One region of the Arthrobacter rhamnosi genome, then DNA from elsewhere that is predicted to be linked to it. Evidence: predicted binding sites of a transcription regulator. Region 1 holds the regulator's gene; each other region holds the start of a gene.

The links. Region 1 encodes HrcA, which represses chaperone genes, less so after heat shock. Its sites were predicted from a motif close to TTNGCACTCGNNNNNNNCGAGTGCNAA; they were not measured.
Region 2: the regulator HrcA is predicted to act here: its motif matches at 7,366-7,392, upstream of groES (co-chaperone GroES).
Region 3: the regulator HrcA is predicted to act here: its motif matches at 9,599-9,625, upstream of groL (chaperonin GroEL).

Annotation. Positions count from the first base shown of each region.
Region 1 covers NZ_JBTNDT010000001.1:57,057-66,609, reverse strand. The annotation lists gene lepA (translation elongation factor 4) at 1-748, shown strand, start outside; gene hemW (radical SAM family heme chaperone HemW) at 779-2,008, shown strand; gene ACX80I_RS00350 (DUF4870 domain-containing protein) at 2,033-2,449, opposite strand; gene ACX80I_RS00345 (DUF3097 domain-containing protein) at 2,528-3,379, opposite strand; gene hrcA (heat-inducible transcriptional repressor HrcA) at 3,544-4,557, shown strand; gene dnaJ (molecular chaperone DnaJ) at 4,667-5,797, shown strand; gene ACX80I_RS00330 (16S rRNA (uracil(1498)-N(3))-methyltransferase) at 5,800-6,567, shown strand; gene ACX80I_RS00325 (GerMN domain-containing protein) at 6,606-7,601, opposite strand; gene ACX80I_RS00320 (PhoH family protein) at 8,075-9,109, shown strand; gene ybeY (rRNA maturation RNase YbeY) at 9,106-9,553, shown strand, end outside.
Region 2 covers NZ_JBTNDT010000001.1:725,801-737,013, forward strand. The annotation lists gene guaB (IMP dehydrogenase) at 1-965, opposite strand, end outside; gene ACX80I_RS03420 (acyltransferase family protein) at 1,085-3,133, opposite strand; gene ACX80I_RS03425 (ribonuclease J) at 3,439-5,073, shown strand; gene groL (chaperonin GroEL) at 5,242-6,855, opposite strand; gene groES (co-chaperone GroES) at 6,929-7,225, opposite strand; gene ACX80I_RS03440 (siderophore ABC transporter substrate-binding protein) at 7,551-8,495, shown strand; gene ACX80I_RS03445 (ABC transporter permease) at 8,528-9,538, shown strand; gene ACX80I_RS03450 (iron chelate uptake ABC transporter family permease subunit) at 9,528-10,541, shown strand; gene ACX80I_RS03455 (iron ABC transporter ATP-binding protein) at 10,538-11,213, shown strand, end outside.
Region 3 covers NZ_JBTNDT010000004.1:24,194-35,406, forward strand. The annotation lists gene ACX80I_RS09000 (alkene reductase) at 1-441, opposite strand, end outside; gene ACX80I_RS09005 (MFS transporter) at 622-2,118, shown strand; gene ACX80I_RS09010 (hypothetical protein) at 2,168-2,635, opposite strand; gene ACX80I_RS09015 (NAD-dependent epimerase/dehydratase family protein) at 2,742-3,605, opposite strand; gene ACX80I_RS09020 (aldo/keto reductase family protein) at 3,605-4,609, opposite strand; gene ACX80I_RS09025 (lipid II:glycine glycyltransferase FemX) at 4,756-5,829, shown strand; gene ACX80I_RS09030 (threonine/serine exporter family protein) at 6,188-7,567, shown strand; gene ACX80I_RS09035 (uracil-DNA glycosylase) at 7,598-8,422, opposite strand; gene ACX80I_RS09040 (DUF3263 domain-containing protein) at 8,533-8,838, shown strand; gene ACX80I_RS09045 (LytR C-terminal domain-containing protein) at 8,880-9,479, shown strand; gene groL (chaperonin GroEL) at 9,783-11,213, shown strand, end outside.

The sequences.
Region 1 (9,553 bases):
CGAGCGCGAGTACAACCTCGACCTGATCTCCACCGCCCCTAACGTGGAGTACGAGGTGACCCTCGAGGACAAGCGCGTCCTGAAGGTCACCAACCCGAGCGAGTACCCGGTCGGGAAGATCGCGGAGGTGCGCGAGCCCATGGTGTCCGCGACCATCCTCGCGCCGTCGGAGTTCGTCGGCGCCATCATGGAGCTGTGCCAGCAGCGCCGCGGCATCCTCGGCGGCATGGACTACCTGTCCGAGGACCGCGTGGAGATCCGGTACCGGCTGCCGCTGGCGGAGATCGTCTTCGACTTCTTCGACCTGCTGAAGTCGAAGACCCGCGGGTACGGCTCCCTGGACTGGAAGGCCGACGGCGACCAGGTGTCCGACCTCGTCAAGGTCGACATCCTGCTGCAGGGTGAACAGGTGGACGCCTTCAGCGCCATCACCCACCGTGACAAGGCTTACGCCTACGGTGTCATGATGACGGGCAAGCTTCGCGAGCTCATCCCGCGCCAGCAGTTCGAGGTGCCCATCCAGGCCGCCATCGGCGCCCGCATCATCGCGCGCGAGAGCATTCGGGCCATCCGCAAGGACGTCCTCGCCAAGTGCTACGGCGGTGACATCACGCGTAAGCGCAAGCTGCTCGAGAAGCAGAAGGAGGGCAAGAAGCGCATGAAGATGGTGGGGCGCGTGGAAGTGCCCCAGGAGGCCTTCATCGCCGCACTGTCCTCCGACGAGTCGAAGGACAAAGCCAAGAAGTGACCCCGTACGGTTTCGAGGGGGCTGGTCCGCGTGCCTAGCGCCCTTCCGCTCGGCCTGCCGGCACCGGAGGACGGCGTGCTGCCCCCTGAGGCAGCCGAGGGCGCGCGCAGCCGCGACTTCTGCCTCTACGTGCACATCCCGTTCTGCGCGGTGCGCTGCGGCTACTGCGACTTCAACACCTACACGGCCACGGAGCTCGGCGGAGGAGCGTCGCAGGACGCGTACGCCGGATCCGTGCTCGCCGAGCTCGCCCTCGGTGCGCAGGTGCTCCGGTCCTCGGGGATGCCGGCACGGCCGCTGTCCACGGTCTTCTTCGGCGGAGGTACTCCGACGCTGCTGCCCGCCGGGGACCTCGCGTCGATCCTTCGGGCGGCGACGGCGCAGTGGGGCCTGGCCCCGGACGCGGAGGTGACCACCGAGGCCAATCCCGATTCGGTGACGCCGGAATCGCTGCGTGTCCTGAAGGATGCCGGCTTCACCCGCGTCTCGTTCGGCATGCAGTCCGCGGTGCCCCACGTGCTCGCCGTGCTCGACCGCACCCACTCGCCCGAACGCGTGCCGCAGGCCGTGCAGTGGGCGCGTGAGGCCGGCCTGAAGGTGAGCCTGGACCTGATCTACGGCACGCCGGGGGAGTCGCTGGAGGACTGGCGGACGTCGCTGTCCACGGCGCTGTCCTACGGCCCCGACCACATCTCGGCGTACGCCCTCATCATCGAGGACGGGACACGGCTCGCGACGCGCATCCGCCGCGGCCAGGTGCCGCCCATCGACGACGACGACCACGCCGACAAGTACGCCCTCGCGGAGGAGATGCTGACGGCCGGCGGCCTGCACTGGTACGAGGTGAGCAACTGGGCGCGGACGCCCGCCGATGAATGCCGACACAACCTCGCCTACTGGCGTGGCAGCGACTGGTGGGGTGCAGGTCCGGGTGCGCACTCGCATGTCGGCGGCACGCGCTGGTGGAACGTCAAGCATCCGCGCCCGTACGCCGAGGCGCTGGATGCCGGGCGGTCACCCGCCGCGGGGCGCGAGATCCTGTCGGCGGAGGACCGCTACGTCGAGGACGTCATGCTGCGCGTGCGGCTGCGTGAGGGGCTTCCGACCGAATCCCTCAGGGCAACGAGCCGCACGGCGGTCGCCGGACTGATCGCCGACGGGCTCGTCGAGCCCGCCGCGGCCTTCGCGGGCCGCGTGGTCCTGACCTTCCAGGGCAGGCTGCTCGCGGACGCCGTCGTGCGGAGGCTGTTGCCGGACTGAGTGCCGGACCGAGCGCGGACGGGCCTAGGGGATCAGGCGCAGGTTCAGGCTGTACCGGTAGGGCCGGCCACGGTTGACCTGGATGCCCGCATTCACCGAGAAGATCGTGATCGTGACCCAGATGAGGGCGTTCACGACGGCGAACACCCCTCCGATCACCGGCACGAGCGACAGGAGCCATGCCGCCAGCGCCAGGAGGGTCGGCGGAAGCGTGAAGTTCAGCGCCTCCTTCGACTCCTGCGCCGTGAACGGGCCCCGGTCCTTGAAGATGAGGTAGATCAGCAGCGAGGGGATGAAGCCCAGGATGCCGCCGAAGTGCGCAAGCGTCGCGAACTGGCGGTCCTCGGACGCAGTCAGGGGAAGGGCATTCGCCGGCGTCCCTTCGAACGCGGGCCGGGACTCGCCCCGCCCGTGGTGCTGCTGGTCGGCGGTGTTGGACAACGTCAATTCCTTTGCTGGCTGGCGGGACTGTTCCCCCGGACTCGATCCAAGGATACGTGGTGGCGGCGCCCGGACTGCTCAGGCAGTGCCCGGGGGCGCGGTCAGGAAGTCGATGACCTCCTCCACCCGGCCCAGCAGCGAGGGCTCGAGATCGGCGTAGGTGCTGACGCCGGCGAGGATCCGCTTCCAGCCATGGGCCACGGCCGCCTGGTCGGAGTGGGGCCAGCCGAGCCCGGCGAGAATCCCGGTCTTCCAGTCCTGGTTCCGCGGCACCACGGGCCAGGCGTCGAGTCCCAGCGCGGCCGGCTTCACCGCCTGCCAGACGTCCACGTAGGGATGGCCGACGATCAGGACGTGGTGGCGTGCCCCCGGCACGGTCATCGCCTGCTGTGCGATCCGGGACTCCTTGGTCCCGGGCAGCAGGTGGTCGACGAGGATGCCCAGCCGCCGCTGGGGACCGGGGCCGAACGCGCGGACCGCGCCGGCGAGATCGTCGACGCCGTGCAGCGGCTCGACGACGATTCCCTCGAGCCGGAGATCGTCCCCCCAGACCTTCTCGACCAGCTCGGCGTCGTGCTGTCCCTCCACCCAGATCCTGCTGGCCCGCGCAGTCCTCGCCCGCGCGCCCTCGACCCGCACCGATCCGGACGCGGTCCGGGTGGACGCCGGCGCTGCGCGCTGCACGGGTGCGACGACGTGGACGGGCTGTCCGTCGAGGAGGAACCCGTGGCCGAGCCGGAACGTCCGGCGTTTGCCACGCCGGTCCTCGAGCACCATCACATGCAGGCCGCCGGACTTCTCGACCCGGACCACTGCGCCGACGAATCCGCTCTGCACGTCCTCGAGGACCGTGTCCTTCTCCACCGGGACATCGGGCAGGCTGACCCGCTTCGGAGCCGTAATATCCTGTGCTCCCCAGCCGTAGTCCATCCCGAGCTGTCCTTCCGCCGAGGGCTTCGGCGGTCTGCCGCGGCCCGGGTTCCCAATGCTAACAATCAGCCCGGACGTACTAGACTTGGCACTTGGGTGTGTCGAGTGCTAATCGCTCGGAGCCGCCCCCACGCCTGTTCCTGCAGACCCGGAGGTGACATCGAATGAGTGAACCGCGACGCCTGGAGGTGCTCCGGGCCATCGTCGAGGACTACGTCCATTCGCGGGAGCCCGTCGGCTCCAAGGCACTGGTCGACCGGCACAAGCTCGGCGTCTCCTCCGCCACCATCCGCAACGACATGGCGGTCCTCGAGGAGGAAGGCCTCATCGCGGCACCCCACACGAGTTCGGGCCGCATCCCCACGGACAAGGGATACCGGCTGTTCGTGGACCGTATCTCCGAGGTCAAGCCGTTGTCCGCGCCGGAGAAGAAGGCGATCCAGACCCTGCTGGAGGGCGCGGAGGACCTCGACGACGTCATGGACCGGACCGTCCGGCTGCTCGCCCAGCTCACGAACCAGGTCGCCGTCGTCCAGTTCCCACGTGTGGGCGGGGCGTCCGTCCGCCACATCGAATTCGTCCTGCTGGCTCCCCAGCAGATCCTCGTGGTCCTGATCGCGACCAACGGCACCGTCCAGCAGCGCATCGTCCGGACGCACGCGGACATCCAGGAAGCCGAGCTCGCGGACCTGAAGCAGCGCATCCTGTCCGCGGTGTCCGGGGTGAGACTCTCGGCGCTGGCCGGTGAGCTGGGCGTCGCAGCGTCGCAGTTGCCTCCCGCGCTGCGGGCGCACGGGGGTACGATCATCAAAGCGCTGGAGCAGCTCGCCGGCCTCGGCCGCGACGACCGGATCCTGCTGGCAGGAACGGCGAACCTCGCCAGATCCACGGGTGACTTCCCGCTCAGCATCGGTCCTGTCCTCGAGGCCCTCGAGGAGCAGGTCGTCATGCTGAGGCTCCTGTCGGAGATGGAGTACGACGCCCGCGGCATCTCGGTGAGGATCGGCAGCGAGAACCCCTATGGTGGCCTGTCGGAGGCCTCCGTGGTCGCGACGGGCTACGGTCCGGACGCCGGGGCGAAGCTCGGGATCCTCGGGCCCACCCGCATGGACTATCCGACGACGATGGCCGCGGTGCGCGCCGTCGCCCGTTACCTCTCGAGGATCCTCGAGGAGTAGCCGGCCCCGTGGCCGTCCCCGGTGTTCCGCCGGCACAACGGTATTCCGCCGGCACGACCGGCGAGCAGAGCAGTAGACAGAAATCTCCAACAGGAAGAGATGTGCACGAGTGAGTAATCACTATGAGGTCCTCGGTGTGGCGCAGGGCGCGACCGGGGAGGAAATCAAGAAGGCGTACCGCAAGCTCGCCCGGAAGCTCCACCCCGACGTGAACCCGGGTGGAGACGCCGCGGAGGAGTTCAAGCGCATCACGCACGCCTACGAGGTGCTGTCCGACCCGCAGAAGCGGCGGATCTACGACACGACCGGCAACGAGAACGGCACGGACAACGGCTACGGTGCCGGCTACTCGGGCTCCGGGTTCGCGTTCCAGGACATCTTCGAGACCTTCTTCGGCGGCGGCGGCCAGCAGGCAGGAGCACCCTCCCGGACCCGACGGGGCCAGGACGCGCTCATCAACGTGCGCATCGACCTCAAGGACGCCGTCTTCGGCACCAACAAGAAGATCGAGGTGGACACCGCGGAGGTCTGCCCCACGTGCGACGGGACCTGCTGCCAGCCGGGCACGTCGCCCCGCACCTGCGACATCTGCGGCGGCTCCGGGCAGGTCCAGCGGGCGGTCCGCTCGATCCTCGGCCAGGTCATGACGAGCGCGCCCTGCGGGACGTGCCAGGGCTACGGCACCGTGATCCCCAACCCCTGCCATGAATGCAGCGGTGAGGGACGCGTCCGCGCACGCCGCACCCTGACCATCAAGGTCCCCGCCGGCGTCAGCACGGGCACCCGCATCCAGCTCGCCGGCCAGGGCGAGGCCGGCATCGCCGGCGGTCCCCAGGGCGACCTCTACGTCGAGATCCGCGTCAACACCGACTCGACGTTCCTCCGCGACGGCGACGACCTCCATGTCACGTTGAGCGTGCCCATGACGGCGGCCGCGCTGGGCACCACGGTGCAGCTGGACACGTTCGACGGCGACCAGGAACTGGTCATCAAGCCCGGGACGCAGTCCGGCGAGATCGTGACCCTGCGCGGGCTCGGCGTCACGCACCTCAGGAACCAGGGCAGGGGAGACCTCCGCGTCCACCTGAATGTCGAGACGCCGCGCAATCTGGACCACCAGCAGGAAGAGCTCCTGCGCAAGCTCGCCGAACTGCGGAACGAGGAGTACACGGACGGCCAGCTCGCCAGCAGCGGTTCCGGCGTGTTCGCACGCCTGCGGGAGCGCCTCGGGAACCGCTGACCATGACGCGTCCCCTGTTCTTCGGGTCGAGCGAGGCCGTTCGCGCGGCCGCACCCGGCGCCCTGTTCGTCCTCGGCGGTGACGAGGGCCGGCACGCCGCCACCGTTCGGCGGCTCGGGACGGGGGAGCGCATCGACGTGTCCGACGGCTCCGGCTACCGGATCGGCGGAGTGATCTCGGCCGTCGGGTCGGGAACCGTCGAGGTCGAGGTGGAGACCGCCGGCCAGGATCCCGCGCCAAAGCACCGTCTGGTGCTCGTCCAGGCCCTGGCGAAGGGTGGTCGCGACGAGCAGGCGGTCGAGTCGGCCACCGAGCTCGGCGTCGATGCCGTGGTGCCGTGGCATGCCGAGCGCAGCATCGTCCGCTGGCGCGGCGACAAGGCCGAGAAGGGCCGGCAGAAGTGGGTGTCCCTCGTGGGCGCGGCGTCGAAGCAGTCGCGCCGATCGTTCGTGCCCGAGGTCCACGCCGTCCTGGACACCTCGGGCCTGGCCGCCTGGGCGTCGACGGTGGACCGGATGGTCGTCCTGCACGAGGACGCCGAGTCCTCCCTCGCCGAGCAGGTCTCGGAGCTCCACGCAGCGGGTGCCCTGGACACACCGTCGTCGACCGCGGTCGTCGTGGGTCCGGAGGGTGGCATCAGTGCGGCCGAGCTGGCGAAGCTGCGCGCTGTCGGTGCTGGTGCGGCCCGCCTGGGACCGCACGTCCTGCGGTCGTCCTCCGCTGGCCCGGCCGCCCTCGTGCTGCTGAACCACCTGTTGGGGCGCTGGTAGCCGACGGCGCCGATGGCCGCCGGCACGAGGCTAGGGGGTTACCTGACGACGACGGACTTCGAGTCCTGTGCCCGGCCGTCCCCGGAGGGCACGGCCACCGTGATCTCGTAGGAGCCGGGCGGGAGCGTCACGGAGAAGGAATAGGCGCCCGGAGCGCCGTCCTCGGGCGAGATCCGGACCGAGCCGTCACGGAAGAGCGAGGTATCTCCTGTTCCGCCGTCCGCCGACCCACCCTCGCTCCGGTCTATCCGCCAGGCGAGCGTCTGCTCCGATGCCGGCCCCACCCCGTGGATGGTCAGGCCGGAGCGGTCGGCTTCGACGCCCTCCTGCGGGTCGATGATCCATACGGGAGCGAGTGTGGACGTATCCCGGGTCCATTCCCCGCCGACGTCCACGGAGCCGAAGGCGCGGTAGCCCGCCGCTCCGTCGACGAGCACGACGACGGAACTGGACTCGCCGCCGGGAATGAGGCCGGCGTTCGAGGCGGCCGCCGTGGCAGTGTAGACGAGCTGCTGCAGGGCCAGGCGTGCGTCGCCTTCTCCGAGGCTCTCGGAGAAGGCGTCCGAGGAGATGTCGAGGGTGATGACGTTCTTCGTGGAGATCGACGAGCTCACGCTCGATGCGGCATGCCACGGCGAGTGATAGTCGGAGTCGAGAGGCTTTCCCGAGGTCATGAGCCGCACCGCGTCGGAGATCGGGTCGCCGGTGGATTCCGGAGCCACGAGGAATTCACGGAACAGCCGGTCGGTCCCTTCGACCTCCCCGAGCCAGTAGACCGGCAGGAGCGGCTGGACGGCGTCAGCGGGCCCCGCTGCCGCGCCCTGGCTCCGGACGGGCGTCTCGGGCTCCCCAGACTCCCCATCGGGGACCGCCGTCGGAAGCGTGACGGGAAGGGTCGTCGTCGGTGCGCTGCCCTGCAGCAGCCCCACCTCGGGAAGGAAGAACACACTGCTCGCCGCGAGCACGGCGCCCGATACCAGGAGCATCCCGCGGAGCCCGAGCCGGTTCTTCTTCAGGGGGTCCTGCTCGTGCATGCCGGCCCCCTTCCGTCAGGCGCGCTGGTGCGCGGGTGGAATCTGTAACGTGGAATCGTCCCGGACGGCCCGACCCGCGGCGTGTGCGCCGGAGGATCAGCGACCGCTCGTGGGCGCGGACCTGCCGGACCTGTTTCAGCTTGGCACAGCGCGCGGAGCACACCAGTGTGAATACAGGCGGTCGACGGGACTGAAACCTGATCGATACGAACCCGTTGCCGATTCGCGACGAAAGTCGAGCGCCGCTCGGTAAGAAGGGAGCTCCCGGCGGCGCGGGAATCAAGGCCCTCCCGCGCCTGTTGACAAATAGGGGATGCCGTAACATTGGCATCTCCGCCGGTGCTGGTGTGCTCCGTCCCGAGGGCGGGATCGGCGGCAGACGACAGCACGAACGGCAGCATGAACCACAGCATGAATGACAGCACAGCACGACTACTCAGACGAGGGGCGATCGAAGGCCGGACGGCCGAGCTATGAGCGAATCTTCAACAGGCATCAACGTGGCAGGACTCGACACACGGACGTTCGTCTTCGACTCGACGGAGCAGATGGTTCAGGCGCTTGGTTCGAACGACGAGGCCCTGCGCCTGATCGAAGACTCCTTCCCCGGCATCGGCCTGCAGGCCCGGGGCAATGAACTGACGATCACCGGTCCCTCGGCGGACGTGCTGCGCACCGAGCGGCTCATCGGCGAGATCCAGACCATGGCCACCAACAATGCGACGGTCTCTCCCCATGTCCTCGAGCAGCTGGTCACGATGCTCAAGACGCAGAGCACTGCCCGGCCGTCGGAAGTGCTGTCCGTGAACATCCTGACCTCGCGCGGCAAGACCATCCGCCCCAAGACGCTCAACCAGAGCACGTACGTCGAAGCGATCGACCGGAACACCATCGTGTTCGGTATCGGCCCGGCGGGTACCGGCAAGACCTACCTGGCCATGGCCAAGGCCGTCCAGGCGCTCCAGCAGAAGGAAGTCAACCGGATCATCCTGACGAGGCCCGCCGTCGAGGCGGGGGAGCGTCTGGGCTTCCTGCCCGGAACCCTCAACGACAAGATCGACCCGTACCTGCGCCCGCTGTACGACGCCCTGCACGACATGATGGACCCCGATTCCATCCCGCGCCTCATGGCGGCGGGAACGATCGAGGTCGCGCCCCTGGCGTACATGCGCGGGCGGACCCTGAACGACGCCTTCATCATCCTCGACGAGGCCCAGAACACGACGCCGGAGCAGATGAAGATGTTCCTCACGCGCCTCGGCTTCGGTTCGAAGATGGTGGTGACCGGCGACGTCACGCAGGTGGACCTCCCCAACGGCACCAGCTCGGGACTGCGGGTCGTCAGCGAGATCCTCCGGGACGTCGACGACGTGTACTTCAGCGAGCTGGACGCCGCCGACGTCGTACGGCACCGGCTCGTCGGCGACATCGTCAGCGCCTACAGCACCTGGGACGACGAACAGCGCGCCGTACAGGCGCGCGTCGGCCGTCCGGGGGTGGCACGATGAGCGTCGAGGTCAACAACGAGTCCGGGTACGACGTCGACGAGGAGTCGCTGGTCCGCCTCGCGAACTTCCTGTTCGAGGCGCTCTTCCTCCACCCCGAGGCCGAGCTGTCGATCATCCTGGTGGACACGGCGGCGATGGAGAAGCTGCACGTCGAGTGGATGGACGAGCCCGGCCCCACCGATGTGCTCTCCTTCCCGATGGACGAACTGCGCCCGGGTACACCCGGGCGCATCACGCCGGCCGGACTGCTCGGGGACATCGTGCTGTGCCCCGAGGTCGCGGCGTCCCAGGGTGCGGCTGCGGGCCACAGCACGAACGACGAGCTGCTGCTGCTGACCACCCACGGTGTCCTCCACCTCCTCGGCTACGACCACGCGGAACCCGAGGAGGAGAAGGAGATGTTCGGCCTGCAGCGGCAACTCCTGTCGGACTTCCTCGGGGGTA
Region 2 (11,213 bases), 670 kb from region 1:
CGGGTGGTGCAGATGGATCCCGGGCCCACGCCGACCTTGATGCCGTCGGCGCCGGCGTCGATCAGGGCCTGCGCTCCCTCGCGGGTGGCGGCCTGGCCTCCGATGATGTCGACGTGCGCAACGGACTTCTCGGCCTTCAGGCGGGCGATCATCTCGAGCACGCCCGCGCTGTGCCCGTTGGCGGTGTCGACGAAGAGGGCGTCCACGCCCGCATCGACGAGCGCCATGGCGCGCTCCCAGCCGTCACCGAAGAAGCCGATGGCCGCGCCGACGCGGAGGCGTCCGTCGTCGTCCTTCGTGGACAGCGGGTACTGCTCCGCCTTCGTGAAGTCCTTGACGGTGATGAGGCCGCGCAGCACCCCCTCGTCGTCGACGAGGGGGAGCTTCTCGATCTTGTTCGTGGCGAGGAGGTTGATGGCGTCGTCGCCGCTGATGCCCACGCGCCCGGTGACGAGGGGCATCTTCGTCATGACGTCCTTGACGAGGATGCGCGGGAAGTCCCGCTCGAGGACGAAGCGCGTGTCGCGGTTGGTGACGATGCCGAGGAGGTGCCCGGTGGCGTCGACGACGGGCAGGCCGGAGACGCGGTAGTGGCCGCAGAGCTCGTCGAGTTCCTGCAGGGTCGCATCCGGACCGATGGTCAGCGGGTTGGTGATCATGCCCGACTCGCTGCGCTTCACCCGGTCCACCTGATCCGCCTGGTCGGAGATGGACAGGTTGCGGTGGATGACGCCCAGGCCGCCCTGGCGGGCCATCGCCACGGCCATGCGGGACTCGGTCACGGTATCCATGGCCGAGGAGAGCAGCGGTGTCTTCACCGTGATGCGCTTGGAGATCCGCGACGACGTGTCGGCCTCCGAGGGGATGACGTCGGTATGGCCGGGAAGCAGGAGGACGTCGTCGTACGTCAGGCCGATGAATCCGAAGGGGTCGTGGGTTTCGTTCTGGCCGGACTGCTGGCTCACTGCTGCGCCTCTTTCGGTATCACCGGGTGGGGGTATGGGCCTTCGGCTGGATGCGCCGGCGGGCTCTGACAGTCTAGAACGGATCACCGGGGCGCCCTATTCCGGTGACAGTGCTCACGTCACCAGCCGAGCACGGACCGGAACCGTTCCTCGAAGGCCGGGATCATGGTCTCGACGTAGGTCTTGCTGAGGTGATCGCGGTCCATGTAGACGCGGACGTTCCCGACCACCCCGGCACAGGTGGCCTCGGCGCAGACGAGGTCCGTCATGTCCAGGTGTCCGAGCCCGGGCAGGCGGTGCGCGACAGCCGTGAGGGGCGACGACGGCGCCAGCACCTCCGAGATGGGGACGTCGCAGGCGGACGGGTCGGCGGCATGACGTGCCGTGCACTCCGCCATGTCCTCCTCGAACCGGGGCGTGTCCCGGAGGCCCACGACGGGGATACCGGCTGCGAGAAGGGGCGCGATCCCCTCCTCGAAGCCGGCCGGGACCTCCTCCGCCGGCGAACTCCAGTCCGTGCGCGTGCCGACGGTGAGTACCGCGTCCGGAGCGAGGCCGAGCGCGTAGTGCCGGGCGGCCTCATTGAAGGCGTGGCATTCGGGGTCCACCGTCGCCGGCGAGTCGACGAACCTGCAGTTGGGCTTGTGCACCGACACGGCGAGCCAGTTGTTCGAGGCGGCCATCGCACCGACGGCTGTCATCCACATCTGCGAGTGGGAGTCGCCGAGCACCAGGACGATCCGTTCCGCGGTCGCCGCATCCCCTGTCTGGACGCACGAGGACAGCAGCGGGTCGGCCGGCATCGGCGCGCACGGCCCGTCGACGGCCGCCCACTCCGCGCCGAGGCTGCTGGCCAGGGGCCTCACCAGAGCGTCCTCGGCGCCGCGGAACTCGAAGCCGGGAGCCAGGGCCGCGGCGCCCGGATTGTCTGCCCGCGTCTGCTGCTCCACCGCCGCCTCCTGCGCCTGGACGCGGTACTCCCAGCCCGAGAGGGGCACGGCCACGAGGCCGAGGGCCAGCGCGGCCACGAGGCCGGTGCGCCTGCGCCGTCCGGACGGCCACGCCCATGAGCGCACCGGCTCTTCGACGAAGCGCGTGGTGAGCACGGCCAGCACGAGCGAGGCCGCGATGACGAGGCCGCCGTCGAGCAGTCCCGCCTCCTGTTCGTCCGCGACGATGAGCCAGATCACGAGGATGGGCCAGTGCCACAGGTACAGCGCATAGGACACACTTCCGAGCCGGAGAACGGGCCGCGAGGAGAGCCACCGATCGACGCCGGCGGGGCTGTCCGTCCGGCCGGCTGCGATGACGGCGGCGGCCGCGAGGGTCGGCCAGAGCGCGATGTAGCCGGGGAACTGCTGCTGCACCTGCAGGAGGACGCCGCAGGCCAGCATCATGGCCACGCCGGCCCAGCCCAGCACCACCCTCACCCGCACGGGAAGGACGAGGCGGGGCAGCACCAGTGCCACCAGCGAACCGAGCGCGAACTCCCAGAGCCGGGCGCGGGTGTCGAAGTAGGCCGCGGCCTGGTCCGCTCCGGTCTGCCGGACGGAGAACACAAGCGACAGCACGAAGACGGCGCCGAACAGGGCGATCAGCACGGACCGGGGACGCAGGCGGGTGCCGGCGACGACGACGGCGCACACCGCGAACAGGAGCGGCCAGAGCAGGAACACCTGCCCCTGGATGGAGAGCGACCAGAAGTGCTGCAGCGGGCTCGCCGCGCTGTGGTTGAGGGCGTAGTAGTCCACGGCGTCACCCGCGAGCTGCCAGTTCTGCCGGTAGGTTAGCGACGCCCAGGTCTGATCGAAGACGGACCGCCAGCGCGAACTGGGGATGAAGACGGCGGTGGCCGCGAGGACGGACAGCAGGACGACGACGGCGGCGGGTAGCAGGCGCCTGAGCAGGCCCAGCCAGTACGCGGCAAGGGCGAGTGGCTGCCCGGACTCGAGGCGCCGCGTGAACGTGACGGTGAGGAGGAAGGCCGAGACGAGCAGGAACACGTCCACGCCGCCGGACACCCGCCCGAGCCACACGTGGTAGACCACGACCATGCTGACGGCCAGCGCGCGCAGTCCCTGGACCTCGGGCCGGAACCGGCGCTCAGCCGAGCCGTCCGGACGATTCCGGGCGGCCGCAGAGGGCGGGGTCTGCAGGGCGGAAGCCACGCTGTTCCTCCTCGGAGGCCTGGAAGATGGGCGGACGCAAACCTCCAGTTTACCGTTCGGGAACCTGCCGTCGCGTCGGGAGCCCTCGAGGACCGATCCGCCGGTCGCCCGCGTAGCACGTACCCTAGAAGGAGTATCTCCCCGGGAACGCCGGGGACCACCTGAATGGAGCCGCCGGTCTGCCGGCCGCGACGACGAACGTCTGACGGCCTCTGCCCCGTCTCCCTCACCCAACGAGAGAAACCTAATCTGTGAATAAAAGACCTGCCGCACTGAAAGCACCACGGGAACTGGCCAAGGGAGCCATGCGGATCGTCGCTCTCGGTGGCATCGGTGAGATTGGCAGAAACATGACCGTCTTCGAGTTCGAGGGCAAGCTGCTGATCGTCGACTGCGGTGTCCTGTTCCCCGAGGAACACCAGCCGGGCGTCAATGTCATCCTCCCCGATTTCTCCTATATCCGCGACCGGCTCCACGACGTCGTCGCCGTGGTGCTCACGCACGGACACGAGGACCACATCGGCGCCGTTCCCTACCTCCTCAAGGAACGCGCGGACATCCCCCTGGTCGGTTCGAAGCTGACGCTCGCCTTCATCGAGGCCAAGCTCCAGGAACACCGCATCACCCCGAAGACCATCCAGGTCAAGGAGGGCGACCGCCGCACCCTGGGCGGGTTCGACCTCGAGTTCGTCGCCGTGAACCACTCCATCCCGGACAGCCTCGCCGTCGCCATCCGCACCGCGGCCGGGACGGTGCTCCACACCGGCGACTTCAAGATGGACCAGTTCCCCCTGGACCGCCGCATCACGGACCTCGGCGCCTTCGCGCGCCTCGGCGCCGAGGGCGTGGACCTGTTCCTCACGGACTCCACGAACGCCGACGTCCCCGGTTTCACGACCTCCGAGAAGGACCTGGCTCCGGCGATCGAGGCAGCGTTCCGCTCGGCGCCGCGCAGGATCATCGTCTCCAGCTTCGCGAGCCACATCCACCGTATCCAGCAGATCATCGACACCGCCGAACGCCACCGCCGCAAGGTGGCCTTCGTGGGCCGCTCGATGGTGCGCAACATGACCATCGCCGCGGACCTCGGCTACCTCAAGATCCCGCAGGGCCTGCTCGTGGACTTCAAGAAGCTCGAGCGCAGCGACGACCACAAGGTGGTCCTGATCTGCACCGGCTCGCAGGGTGAGCCCATGGCCGCCCTGTCGCGCATGGCCAACAACGACCACGCCATCCGCATCAGCGAGGGTGACACCGTGCTGCTGGCCAGCTCGCTCATCCCGGGCAACGAGAACGCCATCTACAGCATCATCAACGCCCTGACGGAGATCGGCGCCAACGTGGTCCACAAGGGCAACGCCAAGGTGCACGTCTCCGGCCACGCCAGCGCCGGTGAGCTCGCGTACTGCTACAACATCGTCAAGCCGCGCAACGTCATGCCGGTGCACGGCGAGTGGCGCCACCTGCGGGCCAACTCTGCGATCGCGGTAGCGACCGGTGTCGATCCCCGCAATGTCGTCATCGCGCAGGACGGCGTGACCGTCGACCTCGTGCGTGGCCGTGCCACGATCTCGGGCAAGGTGGAGGCCGGGCTCGTGTTCGTGGACGGCGACAGCGTCGGCGGCATCACCGAGGAGGACCTCGTGGAGCGCCGCCGCCTGGCGGAGGAGGGCGTCGTCACCGTCCTCGCGATCATCGACCCGGACAACGGTGACATGGTCGAGGCCCCCGAGTTCTTCACCAAGGGCTTCTCCTGCTCCGACGGGGACCTCGACAAGGCCGGCGCGGCCGTGGAGAAGGCACTCCGCGATTCCGCGTCCAACCGTCAGGGCGGGCGCCGCCAGGATCCGGAGGACATCATCGAGCGGGCAACGGCCAACTGGATGCGCCGGTACTACAACCGCCAGCCGGTCGTCACGGCGATCGTCGTCGACGCCTGACCGAGCACCGACCCGACGCCCCGGCACTCGCGAGAGTGCCGGGGCGTCGTCGTCTCCCGGGCCGTCGTATCAGGGCCGTTGCGTCCAGGGCCCGGATACACAGCAGCACCCCGGCTCGGAGGAACCGGGGTGCTGCTGGGTGACAGGTCGGGCCGGGGCCCGGGCGTCCTAGTGCGAGTGGCCGTGGCCCTCGTCGTCGGACTCCTCGGGCTTCTCGACCACGAGGGTTTCCGTGGTGAGCACCAGCGCCGCGATGGAGGCAGCGTTGCGCAGGGCCGAGCGCGTCACCTTCACGGGGTCGATGATGCCGGCATCCACGAGGTTCTCGTACTCGCCGGACGCAGCGTTGAAGCCGTAGCCGTCCTCGAGGTCGGAGACCTTCGCGACGACGACGTAGCCTTCGTGGCCGGCGTTCTCGGCGATCCAGCGCAGCGGCTGGGCCAGCGCGCGGCGCACGAGGCCCACGGCGGTGGCCGCATCCCCCTCGAGTGCCAGGACGTCGGCATCGGCGTCCAGCGCCTTGCCGGCGTGGACCAGGGCCGAACCGCCACCGGCAACGATGCCCTCTTCGAGGGCTGCGCGCGTCGACGACACGGCGTCCTCGATGCGGTGCTTCTTCTCCTTGAGCTCGACCTCGGTGGCCGCGCCGACCTTGATGACGCCGATGCCGCCCGCGAGCTTCGCGAGGCGCTCCTGGAGCTTCTCACGGTCCCAGTCGGAATCGGTGCGCTCCACCTCGGCGCGGATCTGCGACACGCGGTCGGCGACGTCGGACTCGCTGCCGGCGCCGTCGACGATCGTGGTGGCGTCCTTGGTGACCGTGATCCGGCGAGCGGAACCGAGCACCTCGAGGCCTACCTGGTCCAGCTTCAGGCCGAGGTCGGGCGAGACGACCTGCGCACCGGTGAGGGTGGCGATGTCCTGCATCATGGCCTTGCGGCGGTCGCCGAAGCCCGGAGCCTTGACGGCGACGACGTTGAGGGTGCCGCGGATCTTGTTGACCACGAGCGTGGAGAGCGCTTCGCCCTCGATGTCCTCGGCGATGATGAACAGCGGCTTGCCGGCCTGCAGGGCCTTCTCGAGCAGCGGCAGGAATTCCTGCAGCGAGGAGATCTTGCCGGAGTTGATCAGGATGAGCGCGTCCTCGAGGACGGCTTCCTGGCGCTCCGCGTCGGTGACGAAGTACGGCGAGAGGTAGCCCTTGTCGAACTGCATGCCCTCCGTGAGGACCAGCTCGGTCTGCGTGGAGGAGGACTCCTCGATGGTGATCACACCATCCTTGCCGACCTTCTCGAAGGCCTCCGCGAGGAGGTCACCGACCTCGGTGCTCTGGGCGGAGATGGAGGCGACGTTCGCGGTCTGCTGACCGACGACCTCGCGGGCGTTCTCGAGCAGGCGCTTGGCGACGGCCTCGACCGCCACCTCGATGCCGTGCTTGAGCGCACCCGGTGCGGCGCCGGCGGCCACGTTGCGGAGGCCTTCCTTGACCAGGGCCTGCGCCAGGACGGTCGCGGTGGTGGTTCCGTCACCGGCGACGTCGTTGGTCTTGGTGGCGACCTCCTTGGCCAGCTGCGCGCCGAGGTTCTCGTAGGGGTCGTCGAGCTCGATCTCGCGGGCGATCGTCACGCCGTCGTTGGTAATGGTGGGGGCGCCCCACTTCTTGTCGAGCACGACGTTGCGTCCGCGGGGGCCCAGCGTCACCTTGACGGTGTTCGCGAGCTTGTCCACGCCGGCCTCGAGGGCACGGCGGGCGGCGTCGTTGAATTCCAACTGCTTTGCCATTGTTGGTTCCTTTCAGGCTTGTGCAGCGAGAAAAACCCCGGCCACTGCGGGCCGGGGCTTTTCCAATCGGGTACTACTTGACGACGACTGCGAGGACGTCGCGGGCGGAGAGCACCAGGTACTCCTGGCCACCGTGCTTGACTTCGGTTCCGCCGTACTTCGAGTAGATGACGATGTCGCCCTCGGCGACGTCGACGGGGACGCGGTTGCCGTTGTCGTCGACGCGACCCGGTCCGACGGCTACGACTTCACCCTCCTGGGGCTTCTCCTTGGCCGTGTCCGGGATGACGAGGCCGGAAGCAGTGGTCTGCTCGGCTTCGAGGGGGCGGACAACAATGCGATCCTCAAGGGGCTTAATAGAGACCGACACTCGGGCTCTCCTTTGCGTTCGTTACCAATGGAATGAAGGCCCTCGGGCTGGGCGTGAACCGTCGTCGCGGTGCCGGCGAACGCTTCCCTCGGGATTAGCACCCACATGGAGTGAGTGCCAACTCCGACTGTATGCAACGGCTAGCACTCGGTCAAGGCGAGTGCCAGCTGCCGCGCTTCCCGCCCCGCCCTGTGACCGACGCCACAGCCAATAGGTGATGCTTCGTTTGCGTAATTCCCGAGCCACGCTCTAGATTCGAGAAGGTAAGGCATTCCTTACTTCCGATCCCCGGCCTGCCGGCCCTTCCCTTCCCGGAGTTCACCCCATGGCACACCTGCGCTTCGCCGTCCTTTCCGCAGCCGCTGCGGCCACCCTGGCCCTGACCGCCTGCGGTGGTTCCTCCGAAGCAGCGGATGCGCCCGCGACGACGTCGACCGTCGCGATCGACCACGCGCAGGGCACCACGGAGGTGCCGGCGAACCCCGAGACCGTCTTCACCTTCGACCTCGGCGCACTCGACACCCTGGACGCCCTGGGCGTCGACGTCGACGGCGTCCCGCAGGGAACCCTGCCCGCCCAGCTGTCGGCCTACGAGGGCGGCGACATCACCAACATCGGGGCCATGAAGGAACCCGACTTCGAAGCGATCGCGGCGGCCGACCCGGACCTGATCATCATCTCGAGCCGCGTCGCCGATTCCTACGACGAACTCTCGGAGATCGCGCCGACCATCGACCTGACCGTCGATGCCGCCGAGCCGATCGCGAGCTTCACCGCGCACACCGAGTCCCTCGGCCGGATCTTCGGCGCCGAGGACGAGGTGGCGGAGCGCCTGGCGGCCCTCGATACCCGGATCAGCGAGACGAAGGAGGCCGCGGCGTCCGCCGGGAACGGCCTGATCCTCATGACCAGCGCAGGCGAGGTCACGGCGTACGGCGCCGGGTCCCGCTTCGGCCTCATCCACGATGTCCTCGGCGTCGAACCTGCCGCCGAGGTGAAGACCGAGGGCACGCACGGCGAGGCCGTCTCCTTCGAGTACATCGCCGAGATCAACCCCGCCCACCTCTTCGTCATCGACCGTGACGCCGCCGTCGGCGAGGCCGGAGCCGCCGCCTCCGCCGTCCTGGACAACGAACTCGTCAACGGGACGGACGCCGCGAAGAACGACGCCGTCACCTACCTCGACTCCGCCAGCTGGTACCTCATCGGCTACGGCCTGAACAACCTCGACGCCATGGTGTCGGCCGTCAACGAGGCCGTCGCGGCCTGATCCGCTGCGCCGCACCTGCGGCGGGCGCCCCCATGGCAGCACTCTCCCTCCGGCCCCAGCGGCCGGCACAGCAGCGCGGTTCCCGATCGCCGGCCCTCTGGCCGGCCGGTGGAGCCGTGCTGCTGCTTGCCCTCATCAGCCTCTTCACCGGAGTCTCCGACGTCTCCCCCGCCGACCTGCTCGCGGGCGACACCGGTGTCTGGCAGACCTTCCTCGTGAGCCGGGTCCCCCGCACCCTCGCCGTCGTGCTCGCGGGCGTCGCGCTCAGCATCGCGGGCTTCATCCTGCAGCTCATGGCCCGCAACCGGTTCGTCGAGCCCTCGACCGTCGGAACCGTGGAGGCCGCGACCGCCGGGATCCTCGTGGCGACACTGCTCCTGCCCGGCGCCCCGATCGTGGCCAAGATGGGCATCGCCGCGGTCTTCGCGCTGGCCGGGACCGCGCTGTTCCTGTCCGTGCTGCGGCGGATACCCCTGCGGAACACCCTGATCGTGCCCCTCGTCGGCATCATGCTCGGCGGCGTCATCTCGGCGGTGACCACGTTCTTCGCCTACCGCTTCGACCTGCTGCAGACGCTCAACACGTGGATGATCGGGGACTTCTCCGGACTCATCCGCGGCCGCTACGAGCTCCTGTGGATCGTCGCCGCCCTCGCCGTCGTGGGCTACGTGTGCGCCGACCGCTTCACCGTGGCGGGCATGGGCGAGGAGTTCACCACCAACCTGGGACTGGACTACCGGCGCACCATGAACCTCGGCCTGGTGCTGGTCAGCCTCATCAGCGCCGTCGTCGTCGTGGTGGTCGGCTCCATCCCGTTCCTCGGGCTGATCGTCCCCAATCTCGTCTCCCTGCTGATCGGCGACAACGTGCGCCGGGCGGTCCCCTGGATCGCCGTGTTCGGCGCGGGCTTCGTCCTGACCTGCGACATCCTCGGCCGCGTGATCCGCTTTCCCTACGAGGTGCCGGTGGGCGTGATCGTCTCGGTGGTCGGCAGTGCGCTGTTCATCGCCCTGCTCGTTCGGAGGAACGCCGGTGCGCGCTAGGACGAACGCCCTTCCCAGCGCCGTCGTGCAATCCGGCCGGACACCGATCCGGTCGCTCCCGCCCGCCTTCTGGCTTGGGGTGCTCGGGGCCACGGCGGTCGCGCTCATCGCGGCGTTCCTGCTCGTCGGACTCGAGGGCGACATCGCGTACGTGCTTCCGCGCCGGCTCAACCGCGTCGGGGCGATGGTGCTCGTCGCCGTCGCGGTCGGGGTCTCCACCGTCCTGTTCCAGACCGTGACCGGCAACCGGATCCTGACGCCGTCCATCATGGGCCTGGACGCGCTCTACATCCTCATCCAGACCGCGCTGGCCTTCGCCCTCGGCGCCTCGGCGCTCCTGACGCTCGGCGCACCGATCCGCTTCGCCGTCGAGGTCACGCTGATGGTCGCGTTCTCCTGGCTGCTCTACCGGTGGCTGTTCACGGGCGGCGGGCGCAGCCTGCACCTCCTGCTGCTCGTCGGCATCGTCTTCGGCGTCTTCTTCCGGGGCGCCTCGACACTGCTCCAGCGCCTGATGGACCCGAGCGAGTACATCATCCTGCAGGACCTGTTCTTCGCCAGCTTCAACCGCGTCGACCCGACCCTGCTGCTCCTCTCCGCGATCGCCGTCGGAGGGCTGTGCATTCCGGCGTGGCGCCTTCGGCACCGCCTCGATGTCCTCGCGCTCGGCCGGGACACTGCCGTCGGCCTCGGCGTCGACCACCGGCGCACCGTGACGGTGGTCCTCGTCATCTGCTCGGTGCTCGTCGCCGTCTCCACCGCCCTGGTGGGTCCGGCCACCTTCTTCGGCCTGCTGGTCTCGGCGCTCGCCTACCAGCTGTGCAGCTCCTTCCGGCACGCCGTCGTACTCCCCCTCGCCGTCCTGCTCGGCGTGATCGCCCTCGTCGGCGGCCAGCTCGTCCTCGAGCAGGTCTTCGAGTTCGACACGGCGCTCAGCATCGTCATCGAGTTCACGGGCGGCCTCGTCTTCCTCGCCCTCCTCCTGAAAGGTCGCATCCGGTGATCACCCTGACCTCCGCCACCAAGCGCTACGGCACCGCGACGGTGGTCGACGACGTCAGCTGCACCCTCCCCCGCGGCGGCGTCACCTCGATCATCGGACCCAACGGAGCCGGGAAGTCCACCCTGCTGTCCCTGATGAGCCGGCTGCTCCCGCTGGACGCCGGGACCGTGGAGGTGGACGGGCTGGACGTCAGCACGACGCCGGGACCCGCGCTCGCGAGGACGCTGTCCATCCTGCGCCAGGAGAACCAGCTCACGGTCCGCCTCTCGGTGCGGGACCTCGTGGGGTTCGGCCGGTTCCCGCACAACAACGGCCGGCCCACCGTGGTGGACCGGGAACACATCGAGCGGGCCCTCGACTATCTCGACCTCGCCGACCTCGCGGACCGCTTCGTCGACGAGCTCTCGGGCGGGCAGCGCCAGCGGGCGTTCATCGCCATGGTGCTCGCACAGGACACGGACTACATCCTGCTCGACGAGCCGCTGAACAACCTGGACATGAAGCACTCCGTGGACATGATGCGCCTGCTCCGCCGGCTCGTGGACGACCTCGGCAAGACCGTGGTGCTCGTCATCCACGACATCAACTTCGCGTCCTGCTACTCCGACACGATCGTCGCGATGCGCGACGGCGCGATCATCCACCAGGGGACGCCCGAGGAGATCATGACGC
Region 3 (11,213 bases), on a different contig from region 1:
CAGTTCCTCGGTGGTGAGGGCATGCGGCACCGGATAGGGCTGCTTGCCCGTGCTGGTCCGCGTGGTCCCCTCGATGGCGACGGCGCTCGGGGCCACGACCTCGTAGCCGCCGTTCGTGTCGGGGTGCGTCACGCGGCCCGCGTGCATGACCTGGGCGACGATGCGACCGCCGTCCGCGTGCACGGCGTCCGTGACGCGCTTCCAGCCTGCGAGCTGCTCGTCCTCGACCAGTCCCGGCTGCCCGGGGAAGCCCTGCCCGGCATGGCTGGGGTAGGTTCCCTCGCTGACGATGAGACCGAGGGAGGCGCGCTGGCGGTAGTGCTCGACGACGATGTCCCCGGGGATGCCGGCCTCGCCCGAGCGGACGCGCGTGAGCGGCGCCATCACCACGCGGTTGGGGAGTTCGAGCGTGCCGAGGGTCAGGGGGGAGAACAGCTTCATGCGTTCCTACTTTCCGGGTCGTTTCCTACTGGTCGGTAACCGGCGCCGGCCGGGGGCTATTCCGGATGTGTCCCGTGTCACCGGCCCGGCGCGGAGGCGTGCGGACTGGAGGATGGGCGACGGCGGTGCGACACTGTGCGTGCGCCCGCGGCACCGCGGGGCGTGGACGGATGGTGGGCCATGAGTGGAATCCGGATGGGAACGGCCTCCGGGCGATGGATCCTGGTCGCGACGGTCCTGGGTTCGGGTATCGCCGGTATCGATGCCACCGTCGTCAACGTGGCCCTGCCGACGATCGGGCGGGACCTGGGCACGGGTTTCTCGGCCCTGCAGTGGATGGTCACCGGCTACACCCTGACGCTCGCCTCCTTCATCCTGCTCGGCGGGGCGCTGGGGGACCGGTTCGGGCGGCGGCGCGTCTTCGTGGTCGGCGTCATCTGGTTCGCCGTCGCCTCCCTGCTGTGCGGGCTGGCTCCGGATGCCGGCCTGCTCATCGCGGCGCGTGCCCTCCAGGGCGTCGGAGGGGCCCTGCTCACGCCGGGCAGCCTCGCGATCCTCCAGGCCGCCTTCTCGGGCGAGGATCGTGCACGGGCCATCGGAGCGTGGTCCGGACTGGGGGGCGTGGCCACCGCCATCGGGCCCTTCCTCGGCGGCTGGCTCGTCGAAAGCGTCTCCTGGCGCTGGGTCTTCCTCATCAATGTCCCCGTCGCGGCCGCCGTCGTCTGGATCGCCGTGCGGCATGTCCCGGAGACCCGTGACTCCGGCGCGACGGGCAGGCTCGACATCGCCGGGGCAGCCCTCGGGGCGCTCGCGCTCGCCGGCACGACCTACGCGCTGATCGAAGCGCCCGACCACGGCGTGTTGTCCGCCGGAGTCCTCGCGTCCGGGGTCCTGGGACTCGCTGCGGCCGTAGCCTTCCTCGCGGTGGAGCGGCGCACCGCGAATCCGATGCTGCCCCTGCGCATCTTCGGCAATCGGCAGTTCCGTGCGGCGAACGCCGTCACGTTCCTCATCTACGCGGTGTTCGGTGGCATCTTCTTCCTGCTCGTCGTCCATCTGCAGGTCGTGGCGGGCTTCAGCCCGGTGGCGTCCGGCACTGCGATGCTGCCGATCACGGCGCTGATGCTCGTCCTGTCACCCCGGGCAGGCGCGCTCAGCTCCCGGATCGGCCCTCGCATCCCGATGGCGGTCGGTCCGCTCATCTGCGCCGTGTCACTGGTCCTCATGCTGCGGATCGGCGAGGAGGCGTCCTATCTGCGGGACGTGCTCCCGCCGGTGATCGTGCTCGGCCTCGGGCTGTCGCTGCTCGTCGCGCCCCTGACGTCGACGGCGCTGTCCTCGGTGCCGGAACGTCAGGCGGGGCTCGCCTCCGGTGTCAACAACGCCGTCGCGCGGGCGGCGGGCCTCATCGCGATCGCCGTCCTGCCGGCCGCCGCAGGTCTGACAGGAGACGCCTACGACGACCCGAGGACCTTCGAAGCCGGATTCGGTACCGCGTGCCTTCTCGGTGCCGGAGTACTGATCGCGGGCGGACTCCTGGCCGCCGTCAGCATCCGGAACCCCGGGGTGCCGGAGGCCGACCACCCGAGGCACTGCGCCGTCGGCGGTACCCCGGCGGCTCCCGGCGCCCTGCGCGAGGCGCGCGGCGGGGACTTCGGCGGGCAGCCCCGGACATGACGAAGCCCCGGGGAGTTCCCGGGGCTTCGCAGCGTTCCGTTCGAGGGCGTTACTTGATGTCCTGCTCGTCCATCGCGCTCAGCGGCGACCCGCCACGGTTCGCGGGGTCGTCGCTCGCGTCGACCTCGTCGTCCTCCATCATGCCGAAGTCGACGTCCGCGGAGGCTTCACCGAGCATCGGCTCCTCCGGCGGATACTGCTCGTCCCCGTGCCGGTAACGGGCCTCGGCCGTCTCCTCGCGGAGGGTCTGGTCGCTCAGGTACCCTTCCTCGCCGATCGCGCTGACGCCGTTCTCGTCGAAGTCGTTCTCGTCGTCGCCGGTCACGGCCGCGCTGGGCTCGTCCTGCAGGAGGGGGTCATCCTGCCACCGGTCCGGATTGTTCTCCGCGGCGTCGGGGTAGTCGTCGGGCCGGCCCTCGAGGACCGGATCGAAGGCCTCGGGAGCAAGCGAGTCGTTCGGCACGTCGGGCTCTTCGCCCACGATGGTCAGTTCCTCATCGGGAAGGTTCTCGGTCATCATCTCTGCCTTTCGTCGGTGCTGTGCATCCTTCGATCATCAGCCTACTGATGAATCGGCCCGGACGACAGTTCCCCACCGCCGCCCCGATCGGGCGCAGGTCCTGCTAGTCGCGGTCGCGCCAGCTGTGCCGGGGTTCGTACCCGAGGACGCGCCGCGCCTTGTCGATGGAGAGGAGCGTTTCGTGCCCACCCACGTCCCGGACCACCTGCACGCCGGGGTACACCTCCGCGGCGAGGTCCGCGCTCGCGCGGCTCATCACGGTGTCAGCGGCAGCGATGATGAAGCGGTCGAAGCCGGGCGCCGCATTCTGCAGGGCCTTCTCCACCGCCTGGGCGCCGTCGCGGCCGTCGATGTAGCCCCACAGGTTCCACTTGCGTGCAGTCGCGTCGGCGTCGAAGGAGGGGAACTCGGCGTAGTCCTCGGGGTCCATGACGTTCGAGAACCGCAGGGCACTGATGCTCAGGTCCGGATCCCACCGTGCCAGCTCGATGGCCAGCTGTTCCTCGAGGTGCTTGACCAGCGAATAGGTGCTCTCGGGCCGTGCAGGGTACTCCTCGTCCACAGGGAGGTACGGGGGAGGGGTCTCGAAGGGGAGCCCGAGCACGGTCTCGCTCGACGCGTAGACGATCCGCTTGATCCCGGCCCGCCGGCATGCCTGGAAGACGTTGTACGTGGCCGTCATGTTGTTGTGGAAGATCGCTGCGTCGGCCTGCAGTCCCGGAGCCGGAATCGCCCCGAGGTGCACGACGGCGTCCAACCCGCTGTGCCGGTCGTCCACGCCGAGGAGGGCGTCGAGGACCTGGCCGTAGTCGCGCAGGTCGATCCGCAGGAACCCGGGGCCGCGCTCGCCGTGCTGATCGAGCTCCAGGACGGTGTGACCGGCCTCGCGCAGGCCGCGGACGACGCTCCGCCCGAGCTTGCCGTTGGAACCGGTGACCGCGACGTTGAGCGTCGCAGGGCCCGCCATCAGACCGGCCGCGTCTCGGGGGACACCGTCTTCGCGACGTCCGTCTCGGCGAGGCCGCCGATCGCGTCGTCGATCGCCTTCAGGACATCGTCCTCCAGCTTCACGCCGGCAGCGGCGGCATTCGACTCCACCTGCTCGGGGCGTGAGGCCCCGATGATCGCCGAGGCCACGTTGCTGTTCTGCAGGACCCACGCGATGGCCAGCTGCGCCATCGTCAGCCCCACGCCGTCGGCGATGGGCGCGAGCTTCTGGACGCCCGCAAGGACGTCGTCGTCCATCCAGCGCTTGATCATGTCGGCGCCGCCCTTGTCGTCCGAGGCGCGGGTTCCCTGCTCCGGCTGCCGGCCCGGCGTGTACTTGCCGGTCAGGACGCCCTGTGCCACTGGGGACCAAACGATCTGGGACAGTCCGAGTTCCTCGGAGGTGGGGATGACCTCTCCCTCGATGACGCGCCACAGCATCGAGTACTGGGGCTGGTTGGAGATGAGCTGGAAACCGAGGTCCTTCGCAAGGGCGGCGCCGTCGCGGATCTGCTGGGCCGTCCACTCGCTGACGCCGATGTAGAGGGCCTTGCCCTGGCGCACGATGTCGGCGAAGGCCTGCATCGTCTCCTCGAGCGGCGTCTCGTGGTCGTACCGGTGCGCCTGGTAGAGGTCCACGTAGTCGGTCTGGAGGCGCTGCAGCGAGCCGTCGATCGACTCCAGAATGTGCTTGCGGGAGAGCCCCACGTCGTTGTGTCCTTTGGGGCCCGTGGGTCCCCAGACCTTCGTGAAGATCTCGAGCGACTGGCGGCGCTCGCCCTTCAGTGCTTCGCCGAGCACGGTCTCCGCTGCCGTGTTCGCGTAGACGTCCGCGGTGTCGAACGTGGTGATGCCCACGTCGAGCGCAGCACGCACGCACTGCGTCGCGACGTCGTTCTCGATCTGCGAGCCGTGGGTGAGCCAGTTGCCGTAGGTGATTTCCGAGATCTTGAAGCCGCTGTTGCCGAGGTATCTGAAGTCCATGCTCCTGATGCTAACCACCCTTAGGAAGCGAGTACAGGACAGACAGTTCCCCCAGGCAACATCGGTGCCGGATCCACGGGAGGCAGGTACACAGCCGCTAGACTTGAGGGCGTCCTTCGCTCGCCGCCCACAGTAAATGAGGAATCTTGGCCGACTTCAGCGCCCGTTTCGCCACCACGACGGAGCAGCAGAACTGGGATGCGCTGGTGACGTCCAATCCGGGCGGCGGCAACGTGCTCCAGTCCGCGGCGTTCGCGGAGGTCAAGTCGCACCACGGGTGGCGGCCCCGGTTCCTGGTCCTCGAGGGCCCGGACTCGACGAGCCACAACCTCATCCTCGAGAAGAGGGTGCCCCTGCTCGGGGCCCTCTGGTACCTCATCAAGGGACCGGCGGTCACCGAGGCGGGTGACGTCCCGGCGGCCGTGCGGGCCGTGGCCGACCTCGCCCGGCGCGAGGGGCACCGCGTCTTCGCCATCAAGGTGGAGCCCGACCTCGTGGACGGTCCCGAGGTGCGCGAGGTATTCCGTGCCGCGGGCCTCGTCAAGACGTTCAATCTGCAGCCGAACGACAGCACGGCCATCCTGGACACCACACCGGACTCCAACCAGTTGCTGCGGAACCTGCACTCGCGGGGCCGCAACGCCGTTCGCCGGGCCATGCGTGAGGGCGTCGAGGTCCGGCGCATGGAGCCGACGCAGGAGACCTTCCGGGCGATGTACTCCCTGATGTCGCACATCGAGGACCGTTCCGCGGCCCGCATGCGCTCCTTCGAGTACTACAGCCGTTTCTGGCAGAACTTCGTGGACGCCGGACAGGGACGTTTCTACTTCGTGTACGAGGACGGCGAACCGTCGGTGGGGGCGTTCGTCATCAACTACGGGTCGAAGGGGACCTACAAGGACGGCGGTTCCCGGCCCGGGCGCTCACAGTACGGGGATTCGCACCTCGTGCAGTGGAGGGCCATCAACGACCTCAAGGACGAGTTCGGGATCGTCGAGTACGACTTCTGTGGAACTCCGCCGAGTGATCGGCTCAAGGACACTGCCCACCCGCACCACGGCCTGGGGCTCTTCAAGACGAGCTTCACCAAGACCGTCACGGACTTCGTCGGCTGCTACGACTTCGTGGTCAGCGGCTGGAAGTATCGTGTGTGGAACACGATTGCGGAGCGTGTGGCGCGCCAGGTGTACTGGCGACGCACGCACCAGCCGTTCTACTGAGGAAGAGCCCGCGGACGCCGCGGCGCGTGACGCATGAAAGGCCGCTGTGACAGACGGTTCCACCCCGGAGGACGGTCGATCGCCTTCCACCAACCCTTCGCCGGTGGCGGAGGCACTCCCCGTCATCCAGCGGCCCTTCGATCCGAGTGAGGACGAGAAGAAGAAGCTCGCCGCCGGCAGGGGGAGCGGGCGGAAGGCGCGGGGAGCTGCCGTTCCACCGAAGAAGCGCCCGGCAGCGGAGCCGAGGACCCCTCGGCAGGGCCGCCAGCGCCAGTCGGCTCCGCGGCCCGCGGACGCCCTGCCCACCACACCGGAGCGCGTACCGTCGTCGAGCCGTCCCAACGCCGCGGCCCGCAGCATGCTCCGCCGCCTGGTGCAGGGGGAGTCTCCCCCCACCCAGGCCATGAGCATCGTCGAGCGGCTGGCGGGCAGTCCCTACGCGAATCCGATGGTCCAGGTCGCCGGGCCCGACGCCAGCGCCCGCAAGGCCCTGGACTTCGCCCTCAGCCTCGCCGAGACCATGTTCCGGTACGGCGCGGGAGCGCTCGAGGTCGAGACGAGCATCATCGCCGTGACCGCGGCGTTCGGCCTGGACAACATCGAGGTGGACATCACCAACCAGTCGGTGGTGCTCAACTACTCGGCCAAGGACCAGACGCCGACGACGGTGCTGCGGGTGGTCCGGTCGTGGACGAACAACTACGCGGGCCTCACGGCCATCCACCGCCTCGTCTCCGATATCGCGGACGGCGGCGTCTCGCGTACCGAAGCGGTCCAGCGGCTCGACGAGATCACCCACCGGCCCAAGCCCTTCCCACGCTGGATGGTCACGGCCGCGTTCGGCATCTTCGCGGCGGCCATCGTCGCCTTCACCGGCGGCACGGTGCTGGCGTCCCTCATCGGCTTCGTCAGCTGCATCCTCGTGGATCTGGTGAGCCGGAAGCTCGGAGAGTGGCGCGTACCCGAGTTCTTCTCGGTCGCGACCTCGTCGGCGCTCGTCACCTTGATCGCCATGCTGTTCTGGTGGCTGCAGGTGCCGATCGCCCCGGCCCTCGTCGTGGTGGGCGGCATCCTCCTGCTCCTGCCGACCGGCAGGCTGGTCTCCGCGACGCAGGACGCCATCAACGGCTTCCCGGTCACGGCCGCGGGGCGGTTCCTCTCGGCGATCCTCATCTTCGCGGCGCTGGTCGCCGGTATCGCCGTCGCGCTCGTCGCAGGAACGGCGCTCGGCATACCCGAACTCGAGGTCCTCGACTCCTCAGGCAGCCAGTACCCGTGGCCCGTGGTGGCGGTGCTGGTCTTCATCTCCGTCGCGATGATCTGCATCGCCGAGCAGACCGACGTGAAGCTGGTGATCCCCACGTCGCTCGTCGCGGTGGCCGGGTACCTCTTCCTGATCACCGTGATGACCGCAGGCGTCGGCTACCGCCTCGCGCCGGCGCTGGCCGCGATCCTGATCGGAGCGCTGTCTCGCGTCGTCGCCCTCCGGCTCGGTGCGCCCCAGCTCGTCGTCGCTGTTCCCGCGGTCCTCTTCCTCTATCCCGGGCTGACCATCTTTCGTTCGATGTACATGCTCACCCTCGACTCGGCATTGGTGTCCGACGGCGCCCTCGGCCTCTTCAACGCCCTGACCGTGGTGCTGGCCATCGCCGCCGGAGTCGTTCTCGGCGACAACCTGGCACGACCGTTCACGCGCAAACTCAGCTCGAACGAGCGGCAGCGCAACCGGCGGCGATAGCCGGGGCGCGGCCGGTGCTGCCCGCCCTGACTAGCCTTCCCTGCCGCCGGCGGTGGTCCGCGACCAGTCGATGGGCTCCGCGCCCTGCTGTGCCAGCAGGTCGTTGACGCGGCTGAAGGGCCGGGAGCCGAAGAATCCGCGGGAGGCCGACAGGGGACTGGGGTGCGCGGACTCCACGGTCGGCGTCGCGCCGAGCAGGGGTTTGAGGCGGAGTGCGTCCTTGCCCCAGAGGATGGCGACGAGCGGACCGCCCCGGGCCACGAGCGCGCGGATGGCGGCGTCGGTCACCAGCTCCCAGCCCAGCCCGCGGTGCGAGGCCGGATCGCCGGCGCGGACCGTCAGCACCCGGTTGAGCAGCAGGACCCCCTGCTCCGTCCAGCCGGACAGGTCACCCGTGGCAGGCGGGGCCGCCCCCGTGTCTGCGGCCAGCTCCCGGTAGATGTTCGCGAGGCTGCGGGGAAGGGGCCGGGTGGCGGGATCGACGGCGAAGCTGAGCCCGACGGCGTGCCCCACGGTCGGGTACGGGTCCTGCCCCACGATGACCACGCGCACCCTGTCCAGCGGGGTGGTGAACGCCCGCAGGATGTGCGGCGCGTCCGGAAGGATCCGCAGCCCCTTGTCCAGATCCGCCGCGAGCGATGCTGCGAGCTGGTGCAGTACCGGTTCGACGGGCTTGAGCGCGGCCGCCCAGTCCTGGGAGACCAGCTCCTCGATGCCCGCGGGAGCAGCGAACGGGAAGACCGACTCGTTGGGCGAGGGCGGGGCGGAGGTCGGCGGCCTCCCGCCACCGGTCTTTCGTGCCGTGCCCGTCGTCGAGGAGGGAGGGAGGTCGAAGAGGGCGCCGTCGTCGGTCATGGCACTATTCTTCCGCGGCGCCGGGGCGCCGTCCGCTCGAATGACATGCCTGTAATTCCCCACTACCATTGAGTAGTAGTTGTGCCCATTGAAGGAAGGCGGTAATGGAGATGGCTGAGCCGATGCGGCAGCCTGCCGATGCGCCCTCCGGACAGGACAAGAAGGCGGCCCTGGGTGACCGCGAGCAGCGCATGCTCGCCCTCGAACGCGAGTGGTGGAAGTACTCCGGTGCGAAGGAGCAGGCCATCCGGGACCTGTTCAACATGTCCGCCACGCACTACTACCAGGTGCTCAACGCGCTGATCGACACCGAGGCGGCGCTCGCGCACGATCCCATGCTCGTGAAGCGGCTGAGGCGGTTGAGGTCCACCCGCCAGAAGGCACGCTCGGCACGCCGTCTCGGCGCGGACATCTAGAACTGCCCGCCAGCCCGACGAGCGAAGGACCATCCTCACCCATGACCGAGCACCCGCGGGACGAGTTCGACAGGGTCCCGGAGGCTCCCGTGCGTCAGGGCGTCCACCGGGAGCGGCTCATCCCGGCCGGATCGAGCGGCCTCGCCCTGAAGATCACCGTGGGGGTCCTCGCGCTCCTGATCGGCCTGGGCTCCTACTTCATCCTTCCCCGGCTGGGCCTCGCGGGAGGCGGCGCCGCGGCGTCGGCAACCGGATCGTCCACGGCCTCCGGCCCGGCCTCGGACCCGACGGCGAACGACGACGCGGGCACGGATGCGACGGGGGAACCGTCCCCGGACGGCACGGCCCAGGACGAGGTGGACGATGCCGACCGCGCGCAGACTGTGAACGTCCTCAACGGCACGGGTGCCCCCGGTCTGGCCTCCGTGGCAGCCGGCCGGCTGGCATCCGCCGGCTGGACCTCGGCGCTTCCCGGGAACTGGGCCGGCGCTCCCGTGGACGCCTCGGTGGTCTTCTACAACGGCGAGGCGCAGCGGGCCGGGGCCGAGGCGGTGGCTGAAGATCTGGGCATCACGAACCTGGTCGACAGCGCGGATGTCTCGCCGGCTATCTCGGTCGTGCTCGGACCCGAGTTCCAGTGATCCGCAGGTCGAGGGGGAGCCGGAACGGCGTCCCGGAGTCACCGTGTGACAGCACGGCAAGGGTACTCCGACGCGCCCGATCGGCTTGCACTCACGGGGTGGGAGTGCTAATTATTGAGTTAGCACTCGCGCGCGCAGACTGCTAAGAAGCGCGTGACGGGTGAAGCAGGCAAACCTCTGTGGTGAGGGTGGAGCAGGAACGTGAAAGAGATCGTTCCGGCGTCGCCCGGCCGTCGCGGGCACCACACGCAGGCAAGCATTGATGTGCTGAAATGCAACCGTCCCGAAAGGACCTAAGCCGTTATGGCCAAGATCATTTCTTTTGATGAAGAGGCCCGACGCGGCCTCGAGCGAGGCCTGAACATCCTCGCTGACGCCGTCAAGGTAACGCTCGGCCCCCGTGGCCGCAACGTCGTACTCGAGAAGAAGTGGGGCGCCCCCACCATCACGAACGACGGCGTGTCCATCGCCAAGGAGATCGAGCTCGACGACCCGTTCGAGAAGATCGGCGCAGAACTCGTCAAGGAAGTTGCCAAGAAGACGGACGACGTCGCCGGCGACGGAACCACCACCGCCACCGTGCTCGCCCAGGCCCTCGTCAAGGAAGGCCTGCGCAACGTCGCGGCCGGAGCGGACCCCCTGAGCCTGAAGCGCGGCATCGAGAAGGCCGTCAAGGCCGTCACCGACGAGCTGCTCGCCTCCGCGAAGGAAATCGAGACCAAGGAGGAGATCGCGGCCACGGCCTCCATCTCCGCGGGTGACACGCAGATCGGTGACCTGATCGCCGAAGCCCTCGACAAGGTGGGCAAGGAAGGCGTCATCACCGTCGAGGAGTCGAACACCTTCGGCCTCGAGCTCGAACTCACCGAGGGCATGCGCTTCGACAAGGGCTACATCTCGGGCTACTTCGTCACCGACGCCGAGCGCCAGGAGACGGTCCTCGAGGATCCCTACATCCTGATCGTCAACTCGAAGATCAGCAACGTGAAGGACCTCGTCGCCGTCCTCGAGAAGGTCATGCAGTCCGGCAAGCCGCTGCTGATCATCGCGGAGGACATCGAAGGCGAAGCCCTCGCAACCCTCGTGGTCAACAAGATCCGCGGCACCTTCAAGTCCGTCGCCGTCAAGGCCCCGGGCTTCGGTGACCGCCGCAAGGCGCAGCTCGCCGACATCGCGATCCTCACCGGCGGCCAGGTCATCGCCGAGGAAGTCGGCCTCAAGCTCGAGACCGCCACCCTCGACCTGCTCGGCACCGCCCGCAAGGTCGTCGTGACCAAGGACGAGACCACCATCGTCGAGGGAGCCGGCGACGCCGACGCCATCGCCGGTCGCGTGGCCCAGATCCGCGCCGAGATCGAGAACTCCGACTCCGACTACGACCGCGAGAAGCTGCAGGAACGCCTGGCCAAGCTGGCCGGCGGCGTTGCAGTCATCAAGGCCGGTGCCGCTACCGAGGTCGAACTCAAGGAGCGCAAGCACCGCATCGAGGACGCAGTGCGCAACGCCAAGGCTGCCGTCGAAGAGGGCATCGTCGCCGGTGGCGGTGTCGCCCTCATCCAGGCCGGCGCCAAGGCCTTCGCCAACCTGCAGCTCGAGGGTGACGAGGCAACGGGCGCGAACATCGTCCGCGTCGCCATCGACGCGCCGCTCAAGCAGATCGCCTTCAACGCCGGCCTCGAGCCGGGCGTCGTCGTCGACAAGGTCCGCGGTCTCCCCGCCGGTCACGGCCTGAAC